DNA from 2 places in the Liberiplasma polymorphum genome. Region 1 is predicted to be linked to the other one. Evidence: a T-box and tRNA genes for the amino acid it is inferred to sense, from the RefSeq annotation. Region 1 holds a T-box; the other holds one or more tRNA genes.
What was found. The T-box of region 1 lies ahead of trpS (tryptophan--tRNA ligase). A T-box ahead of a tRNA ligase gene usually reads a tRNA of that ligase, here a tRNA-Trp.
Positions count from the first base shown of each region.

Region 2: it has a tRNA-Trp gene. The T-box ahead of trpS (tryptophan--tRNA ligase) is inferred to sense a tRNA for this amino acid. The anticodon was not compared.

Region 1 covers NZ_JBIOAG010000046.1:826-12,522, reverse strand. The annotation lists gene ACHAJD_RS08895 (aminopeptidase P family protein) at 1-601, opposite strand, end outside; gene gap (type I glyceraldehyde-3-phosphate dehydrogenase) at 714-1,724, opposite strand; gene ACHAJD_RS08885 (VIT1/CCC1 transporter family protein) at 1,824-2,696, opposite strand; gene spx (transcriptional regulator Spx) at 2,770-3,237, opposite strand; gene pepF (oligoendopeptidase F) at 3,419-5,179, shown strand; T-box leader at 5,194-5,384, shown strand; gene trpS (tryptophan--tRNA ligase) at 5,424-6,422, shown strand; gene ACHAJD_RS08865 (HPr family phosphocarrier protein) at 6,457-6,717, opposite strand; gene ACHAJD_RS08860 (hypothetical protein) at 6,719-7,078, opposite strand; gene ACHAJD_RS08855 (undecaprenyl-diphosphate phosphatase) at 7,192-8,004, shown strand; gene ACHAJD_RS08850 (GNAT family N-acetyltransferase) at 8,015-8,425, shown strand; gene ACHAJD_RS08845 (inorganic diphosphatase) at 8,487-8,990, shown strand; gene ACHAJD_RS08840 (OsmC family protein) at 8,990-9,385, shown strand; gene ACHAJD_RS08835 (hypothetical protein) at 9,453-9,776, shown strand; gene ACHAJD_RS08830 (hypothetical protein) at 9,901-10,824, shown strand; gene ACHAJD_RS08825 (MFS transporter) at 10,897-11,697, shown strand, end outside.
Region 2 covers NZ_JBIOAG010000014.1:27,662-47,575, reverse strand. The annotation lists gene hisD (histidinol dehydrogenase) at 1-744, shown strand, start outside; gene hisC (histidinol-phosphate transaminase) at 754-1,785, shown strand; gene hisB (imidazoleglycerol-phosphate dehydratase HisB) at 1,778-2,359, shown strand; gene hisH (imidazole glycerol phosphate synthase subunit HisH) at 2,362-2,967, shown strand; gene hisA (1-(5-phosphoribosyl)-5-[(5-phosphoribosylamino)methylideneamino]imidazole-4-carboxamide isomerase) at 2,964-3,695, shown strand; gene hisF (imidazole glycerol phosphate synthase subunit HisF) at 3,665-4,423, shown strand; gene hisIE (bifunctional phosphoribosyl-AMP cyclohydrolase/phosphoribosyl-ATP diphosphatase HisIE) at 4,436-5,056, shown strand; gene ACHAJD_RS04855 (histidinol-phosphatase HisJ family protein) at 5,058-5,870, shown strand; gene ACHAJD_RS04850 (PrsW family glutamic-type intramembrane protease) at 5,961-7,124, shown strand; tRNA gene ACHAJD_RS04845 (tRNA-Val) at 7,181-7,256, shown strand; gene ACHAJD_RS04840 (CDGSH iron-sulfur domain-containing protein) at 7,323-7,562, shown strand; partial or broken gene pflB (formate C-acetyltransferase) at 7,869-10,127, shown strand; gene pflA (pyruvate formate-lyase-activating protein) at 10,114-10,893, shown strand; gene ACHAJD_RS04825 (hypothetical protein) at 11,064-11,501, shown strand; gene ACHAJD_RS04820 (PLDc N-terminal domain-containing protein) at 11,502-11,696, shown strand; gene ACHAJD_RS04815 (ABC transporter ATP-binding protein) at 11,693-12,616, shown strand; gene ACHAJD_RS04810 (ABC transporter permease) at 12,600-13,364, shown strand; gene mgsA (methylglyoxal synthase) at 13,391-13,762, opposite strand; gene ACHAJD_RS04800 (acyl-[acyl-carrier-protein] thioesterase) at 13,844-14,560, shown strand; gene ACHAJD_RS04795 (thioredoxin family protein) at 14,578-14,892, opposite strand; gene ACHAJD_RS04790 (heavy-metal-associated domain-containing protein) at 15,031-15,219, shown strand; tRNA gene ACHAJD_RS04785 (tRNA-Tyr) at 15,326-15,409, shown strand; tRNA gene ACHAJD_RS04780 (tRNA-Trp) at 15,415-15,489, shown strand; gene hutH (histidine ammonia-lyase) at 15,651-17,171, shown strand; gene hutU (urocanate hydratase) at 17,153-19,189, shown strand; gene ftcD (glutamate formimidoyltransferase) at 19,191-19,914, shown strand, end outside.

The DNA.
Region 1 (11,697 bases):
AAATCGTTTCTAACCCTTTTTTGGTGTGATCAATGGCTTTTTGGATTTGCTTGATTTCTGGTTCTGATTTAAACATTCTTAAATATGAAATATGTTCATTAACATTTTTTATGGTTAACTCTTTATAATTCTCAACAATGGTTTGTGCATAATCAAGTGCAACTGGTTTTACATCAGGATTAACGTGATATAAATCTAAGTACAGATTTTTTGGTGGTGCCCCTAAAGGACTTCTTGCATAGTTCATTGCAAGATTAAAAAACTTCATAAAGTCTTTAACATAATGAATGTCTTTTAAATCAATACCCGATTGTGCACTCGCTTCTTCCTTACTCATGCGCGCGCCTTCCCATTTTATGATTAAGTCTGTGCTTTCTTCGATAAATAAATAGGTTTTTCCCTCTGAATCACCTTTTAAAAGCATTAAAATCATATGCGGTTCGCTTAAGTTTGTAACATAAAAGAAGTTGCGTTGTGGTGTGTAATGATAGCTTTGATCCGTTGTTTTATTTGGAGCTTTTCCACTATATAAAACAGTAACTGAATGAGTTTCCATACGGTTTAATAGTTTTTCACGTGCTTGTATAACGTGTTTAATCATGTTATCACCTCAAAAGCATTATATCATGAAGTGACTTATTTGATAAGCCATAAAATGATACAATAGCCAATTGATATGAATGATAAAAAAAAGAGTCTTTCGACTCTTTAAATTATTTCCCTAAAGCTAAGTATTTAATTGTATGAACCATTTGAGCAACATAGCTCATTTCGTTGTCATACCATGCTAAAACTTTAATAAGTTGGTTCCCATCAGTCTCTAAAAGTGATGTTGATTGTGCATCAAATAATGAACCAAAATGCATCCCAATAGTATCACTTGAAACAATTGGGTCTTCAGTGTAACCAAATGACTCGTTTGCTGCTGCTTTCATCGCTGCATTAACTTCTGCAATCGTAACTTTTTTCTTAAGTTCAACCACGAAGTCTACTGCAGATCCTGTTACTGTAGGTACGCGTAATGCCATTCCGTCTAATCTACCTTTTAAGTTCGGTAATACTAGACCAACTGCTGCAGCTGCACCAGTAGTTGTTGGAACGATATTTTCTGCTGCTGCACGTGCGCGGCGTCCATGAATACCTTTAGCATGAGGCCCGTCTAATGTGTTTTGATCATTGGTATAAGCATGGATTGTTGTCATATATCCACGTACGATTCCAAATGCATCATCTAATGCTTTAGCCATTGGTGCTAAACAGTTTGTAGTACATGATGCTGCAGAAATAATTTCTTCTGTTCCATCAAGTGTTTCATGGTTAACATTATATACAACTGTTTTAACATCACCTGAAGCTGGTGCACTAATAACAACTTTTTTAGCCCCTGCTTTAATATGTTTAGATGCTTTTTCTTTAGAAGTAAAGAAACCTGTACATTCTAAAACAACATCAACACCAAGTGCTGCCCATGGTAAGTTTTCTGGGTCGCGTTCTGCATAAACTTTTACTTCTTTACCGTCTACGATAATTGAACTACCTTCAAATGAAATTGAATCTTGTTTATAACGTCCTTGTGCCGTATCGTATTTTAATAAATACGCTAAGCTTTCTGCATCTGTAAGGTCATTTAATGCGACAATTTCAAAATCTTTGTTATCTTGCATTAAGCGGAATGCTAAACGTCCAATACGTCCAAATCCGTTAATTGCTACTTTTACTGCCATTGTGTTTCCTCCTATAATATATAAATTATCATACAGGTTTATTATAGACAAAAACCCTACAAAATACAACCGATATCGGCGTTTTAAAAACGTTTTCAGTTAAATATCAACGCCTAGAGTAATACGTAAGATTGTCCCGATGAAAAATGATAATGTGGCAACACCTAAGCTAATTAATGCCATTTGTGTAAATCGTTTTTTAAAGGATAAGTTTAAAGCCACACTCATATAATAATTAAATACAAATATAATAACCATTGCACTTGTTAACATAATTGCAAGTGAGTGAAAAGCATTGTTAAGTAATATATAAGGTAAGATTAAAATAGTCACAACCACTAAGTAAGCCGTCCCTGTATAAACACTAGATTTTAATGCATTTTGATTCCCTTCTGCTTTACTAGATAAGTATTCGCTTGCAGCCATACTTAAGGTGGCTGCAATTCCAGTAATTAATCCCGAAAGTGTAATAATAGTATTATCTGTTAGCGCAAAACTAAGTCCTGCTAGGGCACCTGTCAACTCAACGAGTGCATCGTTTAATCCTAAAACTACGGCACGAATATATTTTAATCGTTCTTCACTTAAAGATTCAATCAAACTGTCTTCGTGCTCATCTTCTTCTTGTTTTATGGTAAGGGCTTCTGGGATTGATTCACTTAATGATTCATAGACTTCTTGTGCAACGTCTTCTCCACGTTCCATTAATCTAACTACAAATGTAAATCCAAATATTATGTTTAATAATTTATAAAAAGCAATTTTCATGCGGTTTGGTTTTACTTTTATGTTTGTATATTTCTCCCAAACCTGTGCATGTTCTTTTTCTTGGGCAGCGATTTTTAGTAATATATTTTTATTCTTTTTATCTTTTACTCTAGCAGCGATATTTTTATAAATATAGTATTCGGTGACTTCATTTTTTTGCATAGATAGAATTAACTTCTTCTGCTCTTTTGTAATGGTTGTCATCATAACCTCCTATAAAATAAACTTATAAATATCATACACCAAAATCATATAAAAAAAAACGCCTTCCGGCGTTTTATGATTGTTTTGACATTTCTTTTTGTTTTAGTTCTTTAAAGTAAAGTTCTAAAGCGTGGACGTAATCACAGTCTTCCCCTTTATCACATGTAGTACACATAATAATTTCTCTTAAACGTTTAGGTATAAAGGTACGGATTTCATCTTCATTATAACCAACTTGCATTTTATTATCTTCAATGATAATCGGTCTTCTTAATACACTAGGATTACTAATAATAAAATCAGTTAGTTCTCTCATGGACATGTCATCTATATCGAGATTTTGATCTTGAAATACTTTAGAGCGTGTAGAGATAATATCTTCAAAACCATTCTCAGTGTTTTTTAACATGAGCATGATATCTTCTCTTGTAAGTTTAATGTTGAATATATTTTTTTCACGGTACTCAATACGGTGTTCTTCAAACCATTTTTTGGCTTTACGGCATGATGAACAACTTGGTGTAGTGTACATTTGAATCATGGATGTACCTCCTTTATTAAAGTAAGTGGCTTACCAAAAGTTTATTTCATGTTAATTATAACACAATTTAGAAAAATTTCAAAAAATATTTTATGAAAATGCTTGCATCGATTTAAGATTTTTTTTCTTTGGTATGTTATAATACTTAAGGTATCTTATTATAACAAATGGAGGCACATTTATGAAGTGGAAATTAGAAAATTTATACGAAAATTTAGAGGCTTGGGAACATGAATATAATAGACTCAAAGAAATCATTTTAGAGTTGCCTTCTTTCCAAGGTAAGTTAAATGATTTTCAGACCTTTAAAACCTATTATACCTTACAACGTGAAGTGGCTTTAAAAGCTCATAAACTCTATCAATATGCCGCACTAAAAAGTGATTTAAATCGTAAAGTAGTTGAAAATGCAGCGCGTGTGCAAAAGATGGGTATTTTACTTAATGATTTATCACGTGCAACAGCATGGGAATCACCAGAAATTTTAAGCATAGGTAAAGAAACTGTGTTAGGATTTTTAGATAATGATCCTATGTTAGGACAATACCGTTTTCCAATTACAAAGTTATTTCATCAGCAAGCTTATGTCCTTGATGAAAAAAGCGAAGCATTACTTTCGAACTATCGCCAATTATCCAGTCAAGGGGCACAACTATATAATGCCTTAGCTATTGCGGATAATACGTATAAAGAAGTAACTTTATCTGACGGCGAAACCGTTAAGATAACAAGTGGGAATTACCGTAGTTATTTAGCAGATTTGCAAAATCCAGATGACCGTGAAATTGTATTTAAAGCGATTTTTGATCATTACTCAGAACATAAACATACTTATGCGCAAGTTTATAACACGGTATTACAAGCAGACATAGCAAGAATGAAAGCACGTAATTATAGTTCAACCCTAGAATCCTATTTGTTTTCTAACAACATAGACCCTGTAGTTTATCAAAACTTAGTGGATGTTGCTAAAGAAAATACTAATTTATTGAAAAGATATTATGCGATTAGAACCCGTGTTTTAGGACTTGATAAACATCGCACATTTGATCGTTTTATGCCTTTAGCAACAAGTAAGAGTAAGTTCAACTATGATGAAGCAAAAGATTTATTTTTTAATGCTATTGATCATTTAGATGATACCTTTAAAGCTAAAGCTAAAGAAGCGCTAGAAGATGGCTATGTCGATGTATTTGAACAAGAAGGAAAAGCAACAGGTGCTTATTCATGGAGTGCGCTTGATGAACATCCGTTTATTTTATTAAACTATGATGATACATTAAATAGTGTATTTACCTTAGCGCATGAAGCGGGACACTCAATGCATTCACTATTCTCTCATGAAGCTCAACCAATCCCAACACAAAGTTATACTATTTTTGTAGCTGAGATTGCTTCTACTTTTAACGAACATCTATTACTTGATTATTTTATTAAAACAAATAAAGGCACAACTGAAGACAAAATTACTTTGTTACAACAATCTATTGATGATATTATGGGGACATTTTATAGACAAACCTTGTTTGCGGCTTATGAACTTGAAGCACACAAACTTGCAGAAGCTGGGACGCCTATTACTTATGAAGCGTTATCAAAAATTATGGTGGATTTATACAAACACTTTTACGATATTGATATTACTGAAGAGCCCGGTAAAGAATATGTTTGGGCATACATCCCTCATTTATTTAATACACCATACTATGTTTATCAATACGCAACGAGTTTTGCGGCAAGCTTGAAACTTTATGAGCTTGTTAAAGAAGACCCATCAAACATTGAAAAACATATGACCTTGCTTCGTGCAGGTGGCGATGACTTTCCTGTTGAACAAGTTAAGAAAGCTGGTATTGATTTAACCAATAAAGATGCCTTTACAGCGGTTGTTAACCGTTTAGAAACATTACTTGATGAATTAGAACTTGCGTTAAACGAATAATTCGTTATAATTAAATTAACATGATGATTAGGAAGAGTACTATTATCCTTCTTTAAGAAGCGAGTTTAGATTGGTGAAAGCTAAACAAGAAGTTAATAGGAATGGGCCTATGAATGACGTTAATAGCGTCCGTATGACTGCGTTAAAGTCTAAAGTGCTAGTGAAAACTAGAACTAAGGTGGTACCGCGATTATACGCCCTTAGATTTTCTAAGGGCGTTTTTTTATTAAAAAGGAGTGATAAAATGAAACATATTGTATCTGGAATTCAACCAACTGGAACTTTAAATATTGGGACTTATTTGGGAAGTATTAAAAACTTTGTACGATTACAAGAAGAATTTAGTGACCATCATTTTTTCTTATTTATTGCAGATTTACACGCCATTACAGTGCCTCAATCACGCAGTGATTTAAGGAAGACAATTAAAGAACTCGCTGCCCTATATTTAGCTTGTGGATTAAATAAAGAACGTTTAAGTTTATTTGTTCAATCAGAAATTGCGGCACATTCTCAGATGAATTATTTACTACAAACATTTACTTATATGGGTGAATTAGAACGCATGACTCAGTTCAAAGAAAAGGCACAGCGTCAAGAAAAAGGGGTGAGTAGTGCGTTATTTACTTATCCAGTTTTAATGGCTGGGGATATTTTACTTTATGATGCAGAATTTGTTCCTGTTGGGGATGACCAAAAACAACATTTAGAATTAACACGTGATATCGCAGAACGTGTTAATAACCGAGTTGGTGAGTTTTTTGTTGTACCAAAACCAATAATCCCTAAAGTGGGGGCACGTATTATGAGTTTAACTGACCCGACTAAAAAAATGAGTAAATCAGATGACAATGTTAAATCGCGTATTTTACTGTTAGATGATGAGGCTATAATAAGAAAACGTATCATGAGCGCAGTTACTGATAGTGATACTAAAATACGTTTTGATAAAGAACTTAAACCAGGTATTAGTAATTTAATGACGATTATGAGTGCCATAACAGGTGAAGATATTGAATCAATTGAATCCACATTTAATGACAAGACTTATGTGGAATTTAAAACCGCTGTGGCTGATACGGTTGTTAATGAGTTAGTTCCAATTCAAAAGCGTTTTAATGCGCTCCTTGCCTCTGGTGAAATTGACCAAGTCCTTGATGAAGGGCGCCAACATGCTGAACTTATTGCGCTTAAAAAGATTTTCAAATTTAATCAAAAATTAGGATTAGGTAGAAAAAGATAAATAAAAAAAGTGTTGTTTAATTTAAACAACACTTTTATTTTAAATTGAACTCGGTAATGAGACGATCAATTGCTTTTAATGCTTCTGCTTCGTCATCGCCTTTGGCTTCAACCAAAATGAGTGAGCCACGGTTAATTCCCAATGATAAAACACCCATGATTGATTTTAAGTCGACACTATTGCCTTCATAAGTTAATGTGATTTGTGATTTAAATTCATTTGCTTTAGCTACAAGCATTGTAGCTGGTCTTGCATGAACCCCTTGATCATTTGAAATGATAAATTCTTTTCTCATCTTATGTTTTCCTTTCTAAAGCCTCTTTTAAAGCTTGATAGATTTCTTCGTTTTTTTCTTCTACATAAAACTTTATGGTATCACCAACAATATTAATTCCCACTGCACCTTCTGCTTTTAGAAGTTGCATGTTGGTGTGTTTCATGTCTTTTATTTTAACATTAATTTTATTTCGTTTAAATGAAATTTCCTCTATATTGTTATCACCAAATGCGTTTAGGATAATTGCAATATCTAATTTTTTAGGCGCTGGTTTTTTTAGTTTTTTGAATAGTAATAGACTAATGAGCAAAACCAATAAAACTATACCTATGATAATGGATAATTCAAGCGGTCCTAAATTTGTAAATGTTAACACCATGTGATCGCCACCTTTTGAATGATTATTGTTTCTATTTTAGCACAGTTTATTTATTTTTGAAATTAATTAGTGTATAATTACATAAAGATTTCAACAAAGCTACGAGGTGTAAAATGCAGAATTTTATAGAATTATTGAAATATATTATTATTGGGTCGGTTCAAGGGATTACAGAACCATTACCGATTTCTTCTAGTGGTCATTTAGTTATCATCCAAACCTTCTTAGATATGCCTACGGTTGACTACTTTTTAGAAATCGTGTTACATTTTGCTTCATTAATTGCCATATTGATATTGTTTAGAGTAAAAATACTTGCTTTAATAAAAGGCAACATTGCTTATGTATTTAAACGTGATGAAACTTATAAACATGATTTTCATTATTTTTTATTAATATTAATCGGTGTTATTCCCGCAGGCCTTGCAGGGTTATTATTTAAATCTTTCTTTGAAGGGTTTTTAACGTTGCTCGCTGTTGGAATTAGTTTACTATTTACTGGATCATTTTTGCTGATGGTTCAAAAACAAAGTATTGAAAATACAAAAGAAACATTGTCCTGGCATGATGCTTTAACGATTGGATTATTTCAAGTCTTTGCTTTGCTTCCAGGGATTTCACGTAGTGGGAGTACGTTTATTGGTGGGTTATTTAAGCGTGTTAAGTTTGAAAAAGTCGTCGAGTTCAGTTTTATGATGTACATCCCTATTAGTATTGGAACGATGGTATTAGAGCTATTTGAAGTTGAAACCTTCTCGCGTTATAATGGCTTAGATATTTCACTCGCATTTATTACAAGTGGTTTGTTTACCTATTTTGCGTTTAAATGGTTTATTAACGCTGTTAAACAGGGTAATTTAAAATATTTTGGATACTATTGTTTAGCTGTGGGGTTAATGAGTATTGGATTATATTATTTAATGTAAAGGTGATTATATGAACGTTGTTATCGCAAATGATAAAAAAAGTATTTTGGATCATTACTTTATTAGAGGGCAAGTTTTTGTGATTGAGCAAGAGATTTCTTGGGCTTTAGAGTTTGATGATTGGGATTATGAGGCAACATTTTTTGTTTTATATGATGAAGATGCACCTATTGGTGCAGCTAGACTGTATAAAAATAAAGTTGGTCGTGTGGCAGTTTTAAAAGAACATCGCCATAAAAAAGCAGGATCGGTTATCATGGATGCTGTTGAAGCCTATGCTAAAACACAAGGAATCAAAACTTTAGAATTAGGTGCACAATGTTATATTATTCCGTTTTATGAAAAATTGGGTTATGTCGCTTATGGAGATATATTCTTAGATGCTGACATAGAACACCGAATGATGAAGAAAGAAATATAAGAGCATTAAGCCATTTTAAATCAAAAAAATTGTTTATAATGGGTTATAGAAAGAGGTTTATATGGACAAAGTAATCGAAGCAATTATTGAAATACCAATGGGGACTAAAAACAAGTATGAGATTGACAAAGAACGCAATCGTATAAAATTAGATCGTGTATTATATTCTCAAATGACTTATCCTGCTGAATATGGTTATATTGAAAATACGTTAGCTGAAGATAATGACCCTTTAGATATTTTGGTAATCGCAAGTACTAAAACATTCCCTGGGTGTATTGTTGATGCAAGGGTAATTGGGTATTTAGATATGATGGATAATGATGAAAAAGATCATAAAGTTATTGGTGTAATTGATGCCGATCCAAGATTTAGTCATATCCATGAAATCGGTGATATTCAAGAACATTTACTAAGAGAAATTAAACATTTCTTTAAAACCTATAAAGATTTACAACAAAATAAAAAAGTTGAAGTGTTTGAGTTTCACGGTAAAGATGAAGCAGTACAATTAATTGATGATTGTATAAAAAGGTATCAAAAAACGAATAAGGAGGAATTGTAATGCCTAACGAAATTAAGATGGTATTTGATAATCAGTATCACGGGATTATAACTGGACATCATGGTTCTGCACAAGTCGGCCCGGCTGAAGGTGCACTAGCTGCCTATGATATGGTACTTGGAGGTTTAGGTGCATGCTTAAATCACACATTTCAAACTGTTGCAGACAAAAAACGTTTAAAATTCCAAGCCGTTAAGTACGATATTACAGGTGTAAAACGTGAAGAAGTTCCAACTTGGTTAAAAGAAGTTACGGTAAATGTTGTTATTACCGGGGCTGATACAGAGAAAAAAGACGCTTATTTAAAAGCGATGGAACTAGCAAACGAGTACTGTAGTGTGTATCAAACATTGAAGCACGTTGCAAAAATGGAAACAAACGTCACATTTGAATAATGAAAAAAAGCACTTAATTGTGCTTTTTTTATTTGCATACTTATCCTATAGAAAATCTCTTTTAATCATGAATAGTACTATTTTGTACTATATTTGTGATAAAAGCATCTTAATTTTAAATAGTGTCCGTAAAGAAAAAACATTTAACCATTTTAAAGAATTAACACTGATAAGCTATGTGTTAATCATTGGTGGCATTGTTCGTTCGGTTGTTCAATATAGCGCTTTAGTCTATATTTTTTCATTTGTTGAAACGGATAATGTTAGATTGAATTTTATTGTATATAATGGGTTTTTAATGGTAGGATTGATTGTTTTGTTTATAACAAAAGTATTTGAGTACACACATTATTATGTAAATAGAATTAATGTTAAAAGAGATGACTTATAACTTCTTTATGATAAATAGAACTAGATTATTTTAATTAATTGAATTATGATTAAAGTAAGTAAACTTACGGCTTAACTAAAGGGGTAATAGAATTATTGTTTAATCAATAATTCAAGTGGATCTTATGAAGAAAGTTTTTATATTATTATTGATTTTTGTTTTATCTAGTGTTTTGTATGGGTGTCCTCCAGAAGAGGAACCGGACTACTTAAGCAATAAGGATTTACTAAATTATGTTCATATTGATTTATATCAGTACTATGAAGATGATGAAAGTATCATTGTTTTTTTAGTTGATCAACCCAACCTTTACTTTAGCAATATTTATTTTAGTAGTACTTCTTTTGAGATTTTAAATGCTTCCGCTTTTGGAAGATCTCTAACCGAAGAAATCATTGATGGCGTTCTATATTACGGTGTTGATTTTACTGAGATTAATTTAGAAGATAATCCCTCGTTTTACTTATTTTTAAGTGTAACAAAGTCCAGTTTATTTGAAAGTCTTGCATATGATGATTATTTTAAATCTAATATTGCCCTTAATCAAATGGAGCTAATTTTTAATTATGATATATCACTTGAGACACAAGATAAGCATGACTATATTTTTTATGTCCACGAGAACTTGGGTTCGTACATGCATGAAACCTATCGTTTTGATGTTTATAATAATGTTGATAGTTTATTAGAAAATACTAATATTAATACGGTTTATTTGCCTTTTTTAAATCAAGAAATTGTTGCACTTAAACCTGAAATTTTGTATTATCCTTACTATGATACAATATTTATAAATGGCTACAACTTTAGTGTCCGTATTGAGGAAAGTGATACGCCTTTTTCATATAATGTTGAAGAAAAAACCATTCATACATTTAACGGTATAGCGTTCACGTTAGTTAAAGAAAGACACAATATATATTCGATTACTTTCTTTGTGACAGAAGATGACACAACATTTAAATATCACTACTATGGTGTTTCTATAAGTGCGTCTGAAATTATTCATTTTATTGAATCGATTCATCCTTACACAGTTGAGGATTAAACCTATTTAGTTAGATACGACTACTTACTGTGAATTAGACAATAATAAATGGAATATTACTAGGGGGATTTTATGGACAGACATATAAGACTAACAGCTTTAGGGATTGGTCACTTTTTTATTGATTTACTTGGAATATATTTGATTAATGTTCAATTTAGGCATTTATCATTTCCGTCAATTGCATTATATTTTATCATTTATAACCTTGTTGCTTTTGGACTACAACCATTTATCGGTTTTTTTGCGGATGTAAAAAAGAAGTATTTGGACATTGCAGTTTTAGGGCTTGTTTTTGCAATGGTTGCTTTATTGTTTAAAGAATTAGGGTTAGTTATGATTCTTTTGTCCACCTTAGGTAATGCGATGTATCATGTCGGTGGTGGTGTCTTATCGATGAACTTATATCCTAATAAAAGTGCCCCTGCAGGTATTTTTGTCGCACCTGGCGCTGTTGGGGTGTTTTTGGGGGTATATCTTAGTATGATTAGTCCTGATTATGGCTTCATTATTGTTGGGCTAGCTTTATTAAGCTGTGTTAGTATATTTGTGTTATTTGATCAATATAAATTAGCCCATTCTTATCGCAAGATCCAACCTAAGGTTGGCTTGCTTATAACACTCATTTTGTTTGTGGTGTTAACGCGTGGGTTTGTCGGTTCTTTTTTATATTTTGGATGGAAAGGGGATTTATTTTATAGTGTCTTACTTGTTATAAGTATCTTTTTAGGTAAATTCTTTGGTGGTGTTTTAGGCGATAAGTTTGGGTATAGTAAAATTGGTGTTTATGGCTTAATTATTTCTGTGCCCCTTTTAATATTTGGTATTAATCAACCTTTGTTAGGTTTAGCAGGTGCGTTTATGTTTAACTTA
Region 2 (19,914 bases), on a different contig from region 1:
AGTGAAATATACACAGTAGGAGGTGCGCAAGGCATTGCAGCACTTACTTATGGGACTGAGAGTATTCCTAAAGTTGATAAAATTGTTGGTCCTGGAAATATTTATGTAGCGATTGCTAAAAAAAATGTTTCAGGTGTTGTTGGAATAGACATGATTGCAGGACCAAGTGAAATATTAATTATTGCAGATGAATATGCAAATCCTGAATATATTGCCGCAGATTTGATGAGTCAAGCAGAACATGATGAACTGGCTAGTTCGATTTTATTAACCCCATCATCAACCCTTGCTAATGCTGTTCAAAATGCTTTAGTAAAACAGTTACAAATATTAAATCGTTCGACAATCATCGAAGCTTCACTTAAAGATTATGGTGCGATTATCATCACAAAAGATTTAGATGAAGCAATAAAATTCGCAAATATTATTGCACCAGAACATCTAGAAATTCTTACCGAGAACCCAGAGTCACTCGTTGACTTAATTGAAAATGCAGGTGCTATTTTTCTAGGAGAATACACACCAGAACCTGTTGGCGATTATTTTGCAGGGCCTAACCACACCTTACCTACAAGTGCGACATCAAGATTTTCAAGTGCATTATCAACGACAGATTTTTATAAAAAAACTTCAATAATTAAATACTCTAAAGAAACGTTCATGAAAGCCAAAGATTCGATTATTCGTTTAGCTATTGAAGAAGGCTTAACTGCACATGCAAATGCCATACAAATAAGAAAGTAGGGATTAGTTATGATAAAACCTAAAAAAGCGATTATAAGTTTAAAAGGTTATGAACCGAACCTTAATCCATACTTAGTGAAACTTGATGCCAATGAAGAAAAGGATTATTTATCTGATAAAATCGTTAAAAACACTGTGTTTCCAATGAATTTGTATCCGGACAACGATAATACGTCATTATCTATTGCGATTGCAAATAAATGGCAAGTCTCAACAAGCGAAGTTATCGTTGGCAATGGGTCTAGTGAAATATTAGAACTCCTAGTTAAAACATTTGTGGATAAAGATGAGGTAGTCATAAGTTTTGAACCAAGCTTTAGTATGTATAAAATTTATGCAACTATTAATGGAGCGACCTATATTCCTGTATTACCAAACGAAGACTTTTCATTAAATGTAAGTACACTATTAAGTGCGATTAATGAATATAACCCTAAACTTATCTTTTTATGTACACCAAATAATCCAACAGGGTACTTAATTCCTAAGGAAGCCATTATTGAAATACTTGATCAAACTCAAGCCATTGTCGTAGTAGATGAGGCTTACATGGAGTTTTCAACACAGGATACCTCGGTTATCGATCTTATCAATACCTTTGATAATCTTATCGTAACTAGAACATTTTCAAAAGCTTATGGGTTAGCATCACTCAGATTAGGATACGGACTGGCAAATGAAAGACTCATTTCTTTACTGAAAAAAGTAAAAGCGCCTTATAGTGTCAATGCGTATTCTCAGATAATTGGACAAAACGCACTTGATTTAGAAAGTGAAATGGTTCGTTACACTGAAGCATCTAAAAATAGACGAATTAATTTGGCTAAGTCTTTATCAGACTTAGGCATCCAAATATATCCTTCAGAAGGAAATTTTATTTTTTTTAAAAGCAAACAAAATCTATATGAAGATTTAATTAATAAAGGAATAATGATAAGAAGTTTTAGCGGAGAACTTGCTAATTATTACCGTGTTACAGTCGGTAGTGAAGAAGAAAATGCGTTATTTATTAACGCAATGGAGGCGATTATTAATGAATAGAACAGGAAGAATTACAAGAAAAACCAATGAAACTAATATCACAGTAGAGTTAACCATCGATGGGACTAAAGAAATAAAAATTGATACTGGCATTGGCTTTTTAGATCACATGTTAACACTTTTTGCGTTTCAAGCAGGATTTGATTTAACGGTTAAAGCAGAGGGTGATTTATATATTGATGACCACCACACAACAGAAGATATTGGAATTTCATTAGGCCAAGCATTTAACCAAGCCATGGAAGAAAAGTTAGGCATTAACAGATATGGCGTAACATACCTGCCAATGGATGAAGCACTAAGTAGAGTGGTAATTGATATTAGTAATCGTCCTTATCTTGTCTATAATGTTTTTCTAGAAAGAGAAAAACTTGGACAACTAAACACACAAAATGTAAAAGAGTTTTTTAAAGCATTTGTGCAAGAATCAAGAATTAATTTACACATAGAAAATCTTTATGGAGAAAATGATCACCACAAGGTTGAATCAATTTTCAAAGCCTTTGGACGTGCTTTAAAAGATGCTTGTAAAGTTGTAAGTGATGAGGTTCCTTCTACAAAAGGGGTGTTATAAACATGCATGTCATACTAGATTACGATGTAGGAAATTTAGATTCAGTTATGAGAGGCTTTGAACGTGTCGGGATTAAAACAGTCATTTCGAATGATCCTATTCTTATTAAAGAAGCGACTTCTCTTATTTTGCCAGGTGTTGGTGCATTTGATGAATCGATGCAGGCGCTTATAAACAGTGGACTAATTCCTTTAATAAAAGACCATGTTAAAAAAGGTAAATATCTATTTGGCATTTGTTTGGGGATGCAGTTACTTTATAAAGAAAGTTATGAAAACGGGACATTTTTAGGTCTTGGATTATTAAAAGGTGCGATTAAGTACTTAGATATACCGTTAAAGGTACCACATATGGGGTGGAATAATCTTAAATTTAAACAACCAAATCATCCCATTCTAAATTATATTAAAGAAGATGATTTCGTGTATTTTGTTCATTCATATTACGTTGTATCAGATAATAGTGAGTGTATAGCTTATACGGACTATGGAACTTTAGTACCCGCAATTGTTGCAAAAGATAATATCATCGCAACCCAATTTCACCCTGAAAAAAGTGGTGAGGTTGGACTGAACTTATTAAAAGCATATGGGGAGTTGGTTAAATGATTTTATTTCCAGCCATTGATATAAAAAATAAACAATGTGTAAGACTTAAACAAGGTAAATTTGATGATGTCACTGTTTATGAAAGTAATCCAGTGATTGTAGCTAAAAAATTTGAAACTTTAGGCGCACAATATTTACATATAATTGACTTAGATGGAGCACAAAGTGGAGAAAATTCAAACATTGATGTCATAAAAGAAATTGTAAATCAAGTAAATATTCCTGTCCAAGTAGGGGGAGGGATTAGATCAATTAATCGTGTTGAAACACTTTTATCTATCGGTGTTACCCGTGTTATTATTGGGACTATGGCAATTGAAAATCTTGATTTATTAAAAAGATTAGTAGATAAATACGCGGAAAAAATTGTTGTTTCATTAGATGCTAAAGATGGATTTATCACAACTGAAGGATGGCAAACAACTACAAAAGTCAAAACGTTATCATTATGTAAAAAACTAGAAACGATTGGCGTTAAAACAATCGTTTATACGGATATCGCTAAAGATGGTATGTTAATTGGCCCTAATTTTGAAGATTACATTACTTTAAAAAATAACACCAGTTTAAACATTATAGCCTCAGGCGGTGTGAGTTCACTAGAAGATTTGAAAGACCTTTCTAAAATCAATCTATATGGTGTAATCTCAGGTAAAGCAATTTACGAAAAAAGATTTACTGTTGAGGAGGCGCTAGCATGCTTACAAAAAGAATCATCCCTTGTTTAGATGTTCGTAAAGGAAGAGTAGTTAAAGGCGTAAAATTTGATCAAATTATAGATGTAGAAGACCCAGCTAAACTAGGTAAATTTTATAGTGATCAAGGTGCAGACGAACTTGTATTTTATGACATTACAGCATCAAGTGAAGAAAGAAAAATATCGTTAGAATTTGTCGAACAAGTGGCCTCAAGTATTAACATTCCTTTTTGTGTAGGTGGTGGCGTTTCGACGATTGAAGACTTCACAAAAATATTAAGAAAAGGTGCAGATAAAGTCAGTATTAATTCAAGCGCTGTAAAAAATCCGCTCCTTATCAAAGAAGCCTCACTAAAATTTGGTGCACAATGTGTTGTATTATCCATTGATGCTTTGCGTGTTAAAGAAAATGAGTGGCGTGTAGTGATTAATGGTGGGAGAACGCAAACGGATTTAGATGTCATCGCCTGGGCTAAAGAAGGGGTAAGACTTGGTGCTGGAGAACTTGTTCTCAATAGTATTGACGAAGATGGTATGAAAAACGGCTATGATTTAGAACTATTAAAAAGAATTAATGAAGTTGTAAATGTCCCAATCATAGCATCGGGTGGTGCAGGAACGATTAAACATTTTGAAGAAGCGATAACTATAGGAGGTGCTGATGGGATCTTAGCAGCATCAGTGTTTCATTTTGGAGAAATAAAAATTAAGGATTTAAAAAACGCATTGAATGCTTCAGGAATTCCAATGCGAATATAAAGGTGGATTATTATGAATGAATCAATCATCAAGCAATTAAAATTTAACGATGCAGGACTTATTCCCGTTATTACACAAGACGCTTATACTAATGAAGTTTTAATGTTAGCTTATATGAATATAGAAGCTGTAAATAAAACATTAACTGAAAAAATAGCCTATTACTTTAGCCGAAGCAGAAAAACATTATGGAAAAAAGGTGAAACAAGTGGCCATATTCAATATGTAAAAAGTTTTGCATATGACTGTGATGCTGATACCATTTTAATTAAAGTTAAGCAAGTAGGTGTGGCTTGTCATACGGGAGAAAAAAGCTGCTTTTTTAATACGGTTTTAAATAACGAAGAAAATGAGCGTCCTTTATTAGAATCGTTATACGATACCATCAAAGAAAGAAAAGAAAATCCTAAAGAAGGTTCATACACTAATTATTTATTTAAAGAAGGCTTAGATAAGATATTAAAAAAAGTTGGTGAAGAAACCAGTGAAATCATTATTGCAGCTAAAAATGATTCACAAGCCGAATTAGTCTACGAAATCAGTGATTTAGTGTATCATATACTTGTACTCATGGTTAATGAAGGTACAACACTAGATTTAATAGAACGCGAGTTAAGTAAAAGGAGAGGATAAAATGAACCATCTAAAAATTATTGATCACCATGTTCACACAAATTATTCACCTGATGCAGATCCCGAGGCGACTATGGAAGCCTATATCAAGCGTGTAAAACCGTTGAATCTAATGGGGTTAATGTTCACAGATCATGTTGATTTTGATACACCTGTAGAACTTTTTCATGAAGAGATTAACTACAATAAATATTATGAAAACATACAAAAATTAAGAAAAACTGTAGATTTTCCAATCTATATGGGTGTAGAAATTGGCTATCAACCACACTTAAAAAAAAGACTAGATGATTTTTTAAATGCGTATCCTTTTGATTTTGTAATTAGCTCAATCCATGTTGGTGACGGGTTAGATTTTTATAATGGAGACTTCTTTATCAATAAAACCCAAGATAAGGCATATCGCCGATATTTTGAAATTTGTTTAGACGCGGCTAAATCCTACCAAAATTACGATGTTTTTGGTCATTTAGATTATATTATTCGTTATGGTGATTTTAAAGAAAAACGTTATGATTTTAGTATATATAAAGATATTATTGATCAAATTCTTCTAACCATTATTAAAAACAATAAAGCCATTGAAGTTAACACATCAGGCTTACGTTATGGGTTAGGTGTAATGCATCCAGTTAAAGAGTTAATTCGCCGATATAAAGAACTTGGTGGGACTATGATTACTATTGGATCTGATGCACATAAAGTAAAAGACCTTACAAAAGATTTAGATCAAGCCATTAGTATTTTAAAAGAAGTTGGATTTACACACTTAACGCAATATAAAAACAGAACACCCTATTTTATAAAAATATAAATAAAGCCATTTGGCTTTTTTTATTGCTAATTGCTAAAACCTTTTCTATAATTAAATAGAATGATTTTATTATTACAAGGAGATAACAGGATGAATGAAGTAAAATGGTTAAATAAACAACTAAAAAGAAATAAGATGAGTGTACAAACATTATCGGATTTATCAGGGATTGACGTTTATACAATCCTTTTTTACTGTAAAGGAAAAGTCGAGATGACAGAAGAACATAAAGTCACGCTTGGACAAATATTAAATCAACCCTTCTACCAAGATAATATTTTAGAAAAACACTACAGACCAAAATCAGTTACCGGTCTTTTAAGTGTAAAAAAATTAACTGGAAAGAAAAAATTTATCTTAAGTGATTTAAGAAGTGCTATTCACACCGTGTTTAAGACCTATTTACCTATTGCAAAACCAATGCTTATATTTTTAATAGTTACATTAGGTCTAGCTTATTTAACGGATCAGTTCGCGACAGAAAATCTACTTTATAGTGCGATTATTCCAATCACTTTACTTGTTTTAGTCTTTTTATCAACCACTGAAAAACCATTCTCGGTTATGGATATCTTAAAATTCGTGGTTTATGGTGGATTATTATCTATTTTAATTGTAATAAGTGTAAGAGGAATTGTTGGATATCCTGAAGGTTTGTTGGGAGAATATTTAACAGGGTTTTTAGAAGAATTTGCTAAAATCTTAATCGTTATCTTATTATTGAAGAAGTTTAAAATTATAACTGTTAAATCTGGACTATTAGTTGGTTTTGCGGTTGGTGCTGGTTTTGATTTATTTGAAACTGCTGATTATGGATTTATGGTGTTTATTGAAAATCTTGACTATGGAGAGATGTATGGGGTGCTTACAGTTAGAAATCTCTATGCAGTCTTAGGAATTGGCCATCACTTTTGGACTGCGCTACTTGCGGGGACACTCGTCTATATTAACAAAGAAGAAAAACTACATTTCAAACTCCTTTTTAAACCGGTTTTTATTCAAATGTTTATAATTGTCGTATCGTTACATGCATTTTGGAATTATTCAAGCGGATTAAATCACTCAGGTGATGCAATCATTGGATATATTATTATGTTGATAGTCATGATTGTAAGTACATGGATGTTTTTAAAACTATTTCAAGTAGCACATTATGAAGAACGATTTAATGAACACGTCATTAAATTGAACATTAAGTCAATCCCAGTTCCTGAGCAAGTTAGTTTAGATCAAGAAGAAAATAGCCTTAGTTAAACATCCGAAATTAACATAGACATAAACTTGAAAACATGCTAAAATAATTGTGGTTTGGAGGATTAGCTCAGTTGGGAGAGCACCTGCCTTACAAGCAGGGGGTCAGTGGTTCGAGCCCGCTATCCTCCACCACTATATAAATCACTTAGGTGATTTTTTTTATTTTAGTGCTATAATAGCTTAAAGGGAGGTATTATAATGGATGAATCAAAAATTGCTCAAAAAGGACCATATTTTGTAGAAGTCGAAGAGGGAAAAACATACTTTTGGTGTCGTTGTGGCAGAAGTGATAATCAACCGTTTTGCGATGGTTCTCACAAAGTAACTACTTTAAAACCTGAAAAATTTACAGCTCTAGAAACTAAAAAAGTATATTTATGCGGATGTAAACAAACAAAAAACGTACCATATTGTGACGGTACGCATCATAAATTATGAGTAGAAAAGTTCATTGACCAATGAACTTTTCTTTTTTATAAGACTAAAGTTGTATTATAGATTTTTACAAATAAGCATTCAATTATGAAAGCGATTTATTCTTTAAAAAGTAATCATATTTGATTGCTCAAACGCTAGAATTAGTCATTATAAAAATTATATATAAGCAAAATATACAATAACCATAAAACTGTCAGTGAACGCTTTCTTTAGAAAAATGATTGTTTTTGTTGATAGGATATTTCCTTTTAGTTATAATGATTAACGCGATTGAGAGTTAAAAGTTGTATTATAGGAGGAATGACCATGAACGCATGGAAAAACTTTAAGCAAGGGCATTGGAATGAAGTAATAGATGTCCGTGATTTTATACAAAAGAATTACACCGAATTTACTGGTGATGAGTCATTTTTAGAAGGACCAACTAAATCTAGTTTAAGTTTAAATGAAAAATTTTATGAGTACTTGAAATTATAAAAAGAAAAAGGTGGCGTCATTGAACTTGATACAAACGTGGTTTCATCTATAGTATCTCACGATGCAGGTTATATAGATCAGTCTATCGAAACCATCTATGGACTTCAAACAGATAAACCGTTTAAACGTGCTTTTCATCCATATGGAGGCATTAATGTCGCTGTGAAGGCTGCTGAGGCTTATGGGTATCATATTAATGAAGAGTTAAAAGAAATCTTCACAAAGTACCGTAAAACTCATAATCAAGGGGTTTTTGATGTTTACACACAAGATGTAAGAAAAGCAAGGCGCTCAGGAATTGTAACAGGATTACCTGATGGATATGGTCGCGGTAGAATTATTGGTGATTATCGCCGTGTTACGCTTTATGGTGTAGACCGTTTAATTGAGGCTAAAAAAGAAGAAAAAACGCGTTATAATTATCCGTTAAATGAAGAAAATATAAGAATGAGAGAAGAATTACAAGAACAAATTAACGCTTTAAACGAGTTGAAAACATTAGGGACGCTATACGGTTTCGACCTTTCTCGTCCAGCTGAAAATGCACAAGAAGCCATTCAGTGGTTATACTTAGGGTATTTAGCTGCAGTAAAAGAACAAAACGGAGCCGCAATGAGTTTAGGACGAACATCATCGTTTCTAGATATTTATATTGAACGTGATTTACAAAACGGGGTTATTGATGAAGTTCAAGCACAAGAACTAATTGATCACTTCATTATGAAACTACGCATGGTTCGTTTTGCCCGTACACCTGAATATAATGAACTCTTTACAGGTGACCCAACTTGGGTTACTGAAAGCATTGCAGGGTTGAGTAATGATGGACGTAGCTTAGTAACTAAAACTTCATTTAGATACTTACAAACTCTTTATAACTTAGGGACTTCTGCAGAACCAAATCTTACAGTTTTGTACAGTGACCAATTACCAGAAGGGTTTAAAAACTTCTGTGCAAAAGTTAGTATTGAAACAAGTAGTATTCAATACGAAAATGATGATGTCATGCGTCCAAACCATGGAGATGACTACGGCATAGCCTGTTGTGTATCGCCTATGAGCATCGGAAAAGAAATGCAGTTCTTTGGGGCGCGTGCTAATTTAGCAAAAGCATTACTTTATGCATTAAATGGCGGTAAAGATGAAATCACAGAAGAGCAAGTATCGCCTATTGAAACAGTCATCCAAGCGAATTACTTAGATTATGAAGAGGTTATGTCACGTTTAGATAAAGTACTTGATTGGTTAGCTAAAACTTACGTAAGTGCATTAAATGCTATTCATTATATGCATGATAAATACGCTTATGAAAGAGTGCAAATGGCTTTACATGATGCCGAAGTCATCCGTAATTTTGCAACAGGTATTGCAGGACTGAGCGTCGTTGCAGATTCCTTAAGTGCGATTAAATATGCTAAGGTAAAACCCATCTATGATGAAAACAGTGGATTAATTACAGACTTTGAAACAATTGGAGAATTTCCATTCTATGGAAATAATGATGACAAGGTCGATCAAATTGTAGTTGAATTAGTAAATACATTTATGGAAAAACTTAGAAATCAATATACTTATAGAAACTCAGTACCAACGATGAGTGTTTTAACAATTACATCTAATGTAGTTTATGGAAAGAAAACAGGAAACACACCAGATGGTAGAAGAAAAGGTGAAGCATTTGCACCCGGTGCAAATCCAATGCATGGAAGAGATCATTCTGGCGCATTAAAATCATTACTATCTGTATCAAAAATTCCATGTGAAAGTTGCCGAGATGGTATTTCAAACACATTTACGATTGTTCCAGATGCTTTAGGTAAAAATGAATACTCAACTAAACTAGAACAAGTAGCAAGTCAAACGCAAAGAGTCAATTTAGTGAATATTTTAGATGGTTATTTCCGTAGTGGAGGATACCATATGAATGTTAATATATTAAACCGCGAACAATTAATTGATGCATACAATCATCCCGATAAATATCCTAACCTAACCATACGTGTTTCGGGTTATGCAGTTAACTTTTCAAATTTAACCAATGAACAAAAGCGTGAGGTTATTGAAAGAACATTCCATGAAACCATCTAATCAAGTAGCTAATGTTCATATGGTAGAAACATTCGGGATGTTTGATGGTCCTGGAATACGTTATGTACTTTTTTTACAAGGATGTCCATTTCAATGTCAGTTTTGTCATAATAGGGATTCTTGGAGCCAAGATGTGAATACTTTAATGAGTATAGATGAAATTCTAGACGATTATAGTAAGTACCAATCGTTTTATCAAAAAGGTGGCATTACTGTGAGTGGTGGAGAACCATTACTTCAAGCAGATTTCGTTTTAGCATTATTTAAAAAAGCAAAAGAAAAAGGGATTCATACCTGCCTTGACACATCTGCGGCATGTTTTAATCCTAATAAATTACAAGTGATAGATCAATTGCTAGAAGTTACTGATTTAGTTTTACTTGATATTAAACATATGGATGATGATGCCCATAAAATCTTAGTAGGTTCTAGTAATAAAAATGTTTTAGCTTTTGCACAGTATTTAAATAAAAAACAAGTACCTACTATTATAAGACACGTATTAATACCAACCATCAATAGTGAAGAAATCATGCTTAAACAACTACGTACATTTGTTGATACACTAGATAATGTTTTAGATATTGAAATTTTACCTTATCACTCACATGGTAAAAGAAAATGGTTGGATATGGGATTAGAGTATCCATTAGAACACATTCTTGAACCAAGTAAAGAATTACTAGAAGATGCAACCAGAATATTACAACCATTTAAAGCAAACCAAAACATAACTCTAAAAAAACACATCAATATTAAAGGCTAAAGGGCTTATGCCCTTTTCTTTTTATATAACAAACAACCGTATATGGCTATTCTAAGATATTTTTACTTTAAGTTTTCATTAAAGATGGTATAATAGATTTAGATATGAAGAAAACAAACCAGCTATTTATCAAATTACACGATAAAACCGACATTATGGGAGGCATTTGTATGTATAAAATAGATGACACTTCAAGAATATTAACTGTTATAGGATTAATTTGGGAAGGCTTAGCAATTATGTTTTTCGCAATTGGTGCGATTATTTTAAGACAAATGGCGTCCATTCCAAAAGAAGATTTATTGGCTGAGGGTATGTTAGAAATTGAAGCAGATTTATTCTTAAATATTACAAATGTTTTTAGCATTATCTTTATTGTTATTGGAGTAGTACTAATAACAGTCTTCTTAATTAATGTCGTCATATTCACCAAGCTTATTAACCAAAAATATACCGTTGAACAAGCACGATATGTCTATATCTATCAAGCTGTTTGGGGTGGTGTGAGTTTGTTATTTAATACAGTTACTGGAATCCTTTATTTAATCAGTGCTGTATCAGCACAAATGAAACAAAAATTATTAATTAAAGTAAGTGAGGATAAATAAATGGAGTGGGCAGAACTATTACCGATACTATTGCCAATTATGGCAATTGAACTCGCAATTAGAATCTATGCAATAATTGATATTTATAAAAAAGAACGCAACGTATTGTATATACCTAAGATAGCTTGGGCAATTATTGTTGGACTCGTTACATTTGGATGGGTCGCATACTTTTTAGCAGGTAAAGAATCATGAGTGTATTATTAAAAGTAAACAATCTAACGAAGTATTATGGTGATTTTTTAGCACTAGACCACGTAAACCTAACGATTAATAAAAACGAAGTTTATGGATTTATTGGGCAAAATGGTGCTGGAAAAACAACAACTATTAACATAATATTATCGTTATTAAATAAAGATGATGGAGACGTCATTTTTTTAAATAATACGATTGATCATAAAGATATGAAATATAAAAATCAAATTGGGTATGTACCAGATGTACCTAATTTTCCTTCATATTTAAATGCTTATGAGTTTTTATCATTTGCCTATGATTGTTATGATTTAGATGTTTCTAATAAAGATACGCGCATCAAAGAAGTCTTAGCTGAAGTCGGATTAGAAAACACTAAGAAAAAAGTAAGTGGTTATTCACGTGGAATGAAACAAAGACTAGCTATTGCTCAAGCGTTAATTCATAAACCTATATTGTTAATTATGGATGAGCCAACTAGCGCATTAGATCCGCTAGGAAGAAAAGAAGTCATTGACATTATAAGAAATTTAAAAAGCCAAATGACGGTATTTTATTCAACACATATTTTGGAAGATGCACAAAAAGTATGTGACCGTATTGGGCTAATTGATAAAGGAAAAATCATCTTAGAAGAATCCATTCAAACAGTTATAAAAAAACGACATGCGATTGGGCATTATTTAGAGGCAAACATTACTAATAGCGCATTGCTTGAACTCATTCAAGCTTCGACTTTTACAATTGATGAACGCCTTCATGAGACTGGGATTGTTTATTCATTAAAAAAACCAGCGTATCACATGAGTTTATTAAAGTATCTAATTGATAAAAATGTAGAAATTTTGACGTTAAAAAAACATGAGAAAACTTTAGAAGACGTGTTTATTGAGGTGTTACATGAAAACAATCATTAAATATGATATGAACTATATGAAAAAAACGTCAAAATTTTTAGTTATCGGCATACTCGGTATATTTTTAGCAGGACTTAGTACAATAACAGCTAAGTACTTTAATCAAATTATGGAATATGCTCTAAGACAAGAAGGAATAGAAATTACCTTACCACCTTCTACTGTAAATGAAGCATATGTTCAATTTTTTACTAACTTTACGCAGATATATTTTATGGTAATTCTATTTATTGGTGTTGCTTATTTTACACACGATCTTACAAAAGGACATTATCCGCTAATATTTAGTAAACCTATTAAACGACGTGACTATATACTATCTAAAAGTTTAATATTTTCATTAACAATTGTAGTTAGTTTAGTTCTTGCCAGTGTATTTTTTGTCTACTATACTTATATACTCTTTGGAACATTTGATTTTATAAAATTCTTGTTTGCATTAACTGCATTTACTGTATATATCCTACTTATTGTTCATTTCGCACTTTATTTTTCTACACTATTCAAGAACTATTTAACGCCACTTGTCCTTAGTTTAGCAGTCTTCTTCTTGTTTTCTACACTTTCAATATTTGATATGGGGTTATTTAAGTATATGCCATATCAGTTAATGGGGTATAGTATGAAGATTATGAGCGAAAATATCATACCCCTTGATATTTGGATAAGTATTATCTTGTCAGTAGGTATAATAAAGTTGTTGATTTATCTTAGCATTAAGCGCTTTAGTAAGCGCTCGTTGGTATAAAAATAAGAACTAGAAATAAATAATTTCTAGTTCTTTTCTTTTAAAGCTTTAATAAATAACTCTGCGGTTTTAAAGTTAGAGGCTAGTGGAATTTGGTATACATCACTTAACCTAAATAATGCTGATACATCTGGTTCATGCGGTTGTGCTGTTAGGGGATCTCTAAAGAAAAATATCATGTCTATTTCACCATTAGCAACACGGGCACCAATTTCTTGGTCACCACCTAGTGGACCGGATTTAAAACAGTGGACATTTAATCCTGTAGATCGTTGAACTATAGATCCTGTTGTACCTGTTGCGAAAAGTTCATAACCTCTTAACACCTCTACATACTTCATACAGAAGTGAACCATATCATCTTTTTTCTTATCATGTGCTATTAAAGCAATTTTCATCGAACCACCTCTATACTATTATAAGCCATTTTCATTACTTTATATCAAAATTATTGTGCTATAATATAACAGGTGATAAAAATGTATGAAAAAAACTATAAAATGGAACGCTTCTATACCGATAAACATAAGAACTTACTCATAGGACAAGTATTTCATTTTCTAAACGATATTATGGAATACAATGCAGATAGCTATGGTGCTGGCGAGGATTACCATATTAAAAGAGATTTAGCTTGGGTATTAGTTGAATATGATATAACTATTCATCAATTGCCAGTTGCAGATCAAGAAGTAATCATAGGGACATTACCTTATTCATTTAAACGTATGTTTGGCTATAGGGTGTATCACTTTAAGGATTTAAATGGAACCCTATTAATAGAAGGTAAAGCCAAATTTGTTCTAATTAATATAAAGACAAAAGAACTTGTAAAACCTGATAAAGCATTACTCAGTTTGTTTAAAGATGCACACCAAGAACCGGTTGCTTTACCTTTTGACAAAGTAGAAGCAACCAAATCAAATCTTTTATATCAGAAAAAGACTCAAGTGTTGCATACACATATCGATGTAAATGAACACATGAATAACGCTTATTACGTTGATTTAGCGTACAATTTTTTAGATGAGGATACATTAAAATCATCTCAAATTAAACGCATTAAAGTAGCCTATAAAAAAGAGGCATTAATCAATGAAAATCTCTTCATTAACTACTACCTTGAAAATAATGGCTTACTTGCAGATATTACAAATGGAAAAGATACATTTTGTACAGTATATTTTATAAAATAAGCGCGATATGCGCTTTTTTATTGTTCCAAATAGGCTTTTAGTAAACGGTTAATTTTATCGATATTAATAAATCTGGATTCCCTTAGTAACTCTTTACCTTCTGAATAGATAAGTACAGTAGGTACACTAAATATAACGTATTCACCTCTAAATTGATCTATATCATCTACATAAATTTGGAACTGTTCAAACTGATCTAAATACTGAACACGGTTAAGTAAATGGTCATTAATCATTTGACATGTTGAACACGAATGTGTTTTGGCCACTATCATCACTAAAGGGCTATTTAAAATGGATTGCACTTCATTATAATTGATTATTGTTTTCATAGGTCACATCCTCTTTATAGTTAGTATAGAAACTAATTTTATATTTGTCAATACAATTACTTTATAATAGCGTGGTTTAATTGAAAAAAAAGGTGTAATATTGTATTATAAGACTATAAACAATAAAGGAGCGATAACATGAAGTATGAAGTTTCTAATATGACATGTAATCATTGTAAAAAAAGAATTGAGGACACTTTAAGTGAGTCAGGTGTTTCAAAGTTTGAAGTATTACTTGAAGAAAAAGCACTCATTGTCAGTTCAAATGAATTAGATGATGAAGCGATAAAATCATTAATAATGTCTAAAGGTTATGATATAAAATAAGCGAGAAATCGCTTATTTTTTTAACCAAGAAATTTATTTAAAAACCGGTTGATTTTAAAAGGGTGCTTTGATATAATAAGATAGCGCAAAATAGGTGCGCATTCTCGGAGGGGTAGCGAAGTGGTTAAACGCGGCAGACTGTAAATCTGTTCCTTAGGGTTCGGCGGTTCAAATCCGTCCCCCTCCACCATTTCTAGGGGTGTGGTGTCAACGGTAGCACAGCGGTCTCCAAAACCGTTAGTACGGGTTCGAATCCTGTCACCCCTGCCAATTTATATCCTTTAATTAGGTAAAAAAAACAGCTTTTAAACCCCGCATATTTATAAGCTGTTTTTTTTATGATTATAGAGCGTTTACTTTCATGTAAACGCTTTTATTTTTGCCTTTATTATGATATTATTATACCGATATCAATACACTGGAGGACTAGTATGATTAAACTAAATGGGAACGAATTAACATTAGAAGCCTTTATTAAAGTGACCAGAGGATATGCTTTAGTAGAAATAGATGAAGCGTCTAAAAATAAAGTCACAACCTCGCGTGAAACAATAGAAAAAATTATAGACAGTAAAAGTGTAGTTTATGGAATAAATACAGGATTCGGTAAGTTAAGCGATGTTCGTATTTCATGTGATGATGTTGATCAGTTACAAGAGAACCTTTTAAAGAGTCACGCTTGTGGCATTGGCAATATCTTTAGTGAAGAAATTATACGTGGGATGTTATTGCTACGTGTTAATGCATTAATAAAAGGCTATAGCGGCATAAGATTAGAAACCGTCATGAAAATGGTGACTTTTTTAAATGAAGGTATTACACCAATTGTTTATGAACAAGGTTCACTTGGGGCAAGTGGGGATTTAGTACCACTTGCACATATGGCTTTACCACTTATTGGACTTGGTGAGGTATTTTATAAAGGGGAAAGATTATCGGCGGTTGAAGCGTTGAAACGAGCAGATATAAAACCGCTAGAATCATTAAAGGCAAAAGAAGGGTTAGCACTCATTAATGGTACACAAGCTATGACGAGTGTTGGGGCGCATGCACTTTATGATGCATTCAATCTTCTCCATACTGCTAATATCTCTGCAGCCTTAACATTTGAGGCGTTAGAAGGGATTATAGACGTCTTTGATGAAAAGATTCACCTGATAAGAAATCAAGAAGGTCAAATTGAAATCGCCAAGCAAATGTTGCATTTACTAGATGGCAGTAAAAACGTGACCCATCAAGGTGATAAACGCGTTCAAGATGCCTATTCTTTAAGATGTGTACCTCAAGTTCATGGGGCAACACTAGATACACTTTTATTTATTAAAGACAAAGTAGAACGTGAAATGAATGCAGCCACAGACAATCCAGTTGTATTTGATGATGGAAAAGCGCTTAGTGCTGGGAATTTTCATGGACAAGTCATTGCTTTACCAATGGACTATCTAGCGATTGCTGTAAGTGAAATTGCAAACATTTCAGAGCGTAGATTAGAGCGTTTAGTTAATCCCGCACTTAATCAAGATTTACCACCATTCTTAGTAAAAGACAAAGGGCTTAACTCGGGATTTATGATTATTCAATATACAGCTGCTTCTTTAGTGAGTGAAAATAAAGTATTATCCCATCCGGCTAGTGTTGATTCGATTCCTTCAAGTGGAAATCAAGAAGATCATGTATCAATGGGGACAATCTCTGCAAGAAAAGCACTAAAAGTTATAGAACAATCAAGACAAGTTGTTGGTATGGAAATATTAACCGCTTTACAAGCACTAGACTTTAGAGGAAAAGATGGACTTAGCCCAATCCTAAAAGATGTTTATAAAACGGTAAGGGCGTTTGTACCATTTATAGAAAAAGATACTATCATGCACCCTTATATTGTTAGCTGCGAAACCCTAATTAAAGAAAATAAATTCTATAAGGAGGGAAATCCATGGATAATACATTCATAAAAGCGCATCAACTGTTTACATTAGCTGATATTTTTCCAACATTACCAAATAAAGTAGCATTTGAAAAAGGTATAAGAAGAGCACCAAAAAGAAACTTGAACTTAACTGAAGATGAAGTCGTTTTAGCTCTTCAAAATGCATTAAGATATGTTCCGGAAAATTGGCATGAACGATTAGAGGAAGAATTTTTAGATGAACTATTAACCTATGGTAGAATTTATGGCTATCGTTTTAGACCAAAGTCGCTGATTAAAGGAAAGTCTATAGATGCTTATGTTGCAAATACATTAGAAGGGAAAGCCTTCCAAGTAATGATTGATAATAACTTGGATTTTGATATTGCCTTATATCCATATGAGCTAGTGACGTACGGAGAAACAGGACAAGTCTTTCAAAACTGGATGCAGTATCAACTTGTTAAAAAATATTTGCAGGTTCTAAAAAAAGATGAAACATTAGTCATCATATCTGGCCATCCCCTTGGAATTTTTAAATCATTTGAACATGCACCAAGAGTGATGTTAACTAATGGATTAATGGTTGGACTATATAATGATTTAGATAACTTTAACCGTGCGGCAAGTTTAGGTGTAGCTAATTACGGTCAAATGACTGCAGGTGGTTGGATGTACATTGGACCACAAGGCATTGTTCATGGAACATATTCTACACTACTAAATGCTGGAAGAAGTAAATTACAAATACCGAACGATCAAAACTTAGCTGGGGTTTTGTTTCTATCCAGTGGACTTGGTGGTATGAGTGGCGCACAAGGAAAAGCCACAAAAATAGCAGGTGGGGTTGGATTAGTCGCTGAGGTTGATTTATCTCGTATTAAAACCCGCTATGAACAAGGATGGGTAGATGAAGTTACAAAGACACCCCAAGAAGCTTTTGAACGCGCCTCTTACTATAAAAATAAGAAAAAAGGTGTGAGTTTAGCTTATCATGGTAATGTAGTAGAACTACTAGAATACGCCGTTTCCCATGATATTCATATCGAATTGTTAAGTGATCAAACAAGTTGTCACAATGTTTATGATGGTGGTTATACACCACAAGGTTTATCATTTGAAGAACGTACTAAATTGTTAAAAGAAGATCAGGCACAATTTATTGAGAAAGTTAAAGAAGGTCTTGTTAGACATTACCATGCAATTTTAGCATTAACTAAAAAAGGGACTTATTTCTTTGATTATGGTAATAGCTTCATGAAAGCCGTTTTTGATGCTGGTGTTGTTGAAATATGTAAGAATAAGAAAAACGACTTAGATGGCTTTATATGGCCAAGTTACGTAGAAGATATTATGGGCCCTGTACTGTTTGATTACGGGTATGGGCCGTTTAGATGGGTCTGTTTATCTGGAAAAAATGAAGATTTAGATAAAACAGATAAAGCCGCAATGGATGCTATAGACCCCAATAGACGTTTCCAAGATTTAGATAATTACAATTGGATTAAAGATGCTAAGAAAAATGCCCTCGTTGTGGGTACAAAAGCGCGTATTTTATATCAAGATGCTTGGGGTCGTATGAATATCGCCTTAAAATTTAATGATATGGTGAGAAATGGCGAAGTCGGACCAATTATGTTAGGAAGAGACCACCACGATACAGGTGGGACTGATTCACCATTTAGAGAAACCTCAAATATTAAAGATGGTTCTAATATTATGAGTGAGATGGCTACCCATATATTTGCTGGAAATGCTGCTAGAGGAATGAGTTTAGTTGCACTACATAATGGCGGTGGTGTTGGTATCTCAAAAGCAGTTAATGGTGGCTATGGTATGGTATTAGATGGAAGTAATCAAACAGATGAGATATTGAAAAGCGCCATGCTATGGGATGTTATGGGCGGTGTGTCAAGAAGAGCTTGGGCTAGAAATCCACACGCTATAGAAACTAGTGCTATATTTAATGATAAAAAAGACGGTCATATTACCTTACCTTACCTGACCGATGAAGATCGTCTTAAGAAATTAGTTAAAAAACATTACATTAAAGGAGGCTACTAATATGAAACGTATTGTTCAATGTGTCCCTAATTTTTCTGAGGGAAAAGATTTAGAACTTATTGATAAAATTGTAGAACCACTTAAGAATCAAGAAGGATTCAAACTAATCAGTTATGAGCCAGATAAAGATTATAATCGCACAGTAGTAACCTTACTAGGAGACCCATCTTCAATGATTGAACCGTTGATTAAGTTTATGGCTAAAGTAACTAAACATGTAGACATGAACAAGCAAAAAGGGGAACATCCCCGTATGGGCGCAACTGATGTGGTGCCTTTCATACCAATTCAAAATATTACCATGGAAGAATGTGCAGAAATTGCTAACGAAATGGGCAAACTCATTAGTGATACACTAAATATTCCTGTATTCATGTATGCCGAAGCTGCAAAAAAAGCGGATAGAAAAAGTTTACCATCAATTCGCAAAGGCGAGTTTGAAGGAATGAAAGATAAAATAAAAGAAGAAAACTGGCATCCAGACTATGGAAATCCTGAAATTCATCCAACAGCGGGCGTTACAGGTGTTGGTGCGCGTATGCCGTTAATTGCCTACAATATTGACTTGGCTACAGAAGATATTGAAGTTGCTAAAAGAATCGCAAAAGCGATTCGTGGTTCAAGTGGTGGATTTAAACATATACAAGCAGGTCCCGTTTATTTAAATGAAAGAAAACATGTACAAGTCACGATGAATATTTTAAACTATAAACAAAACCCTATCT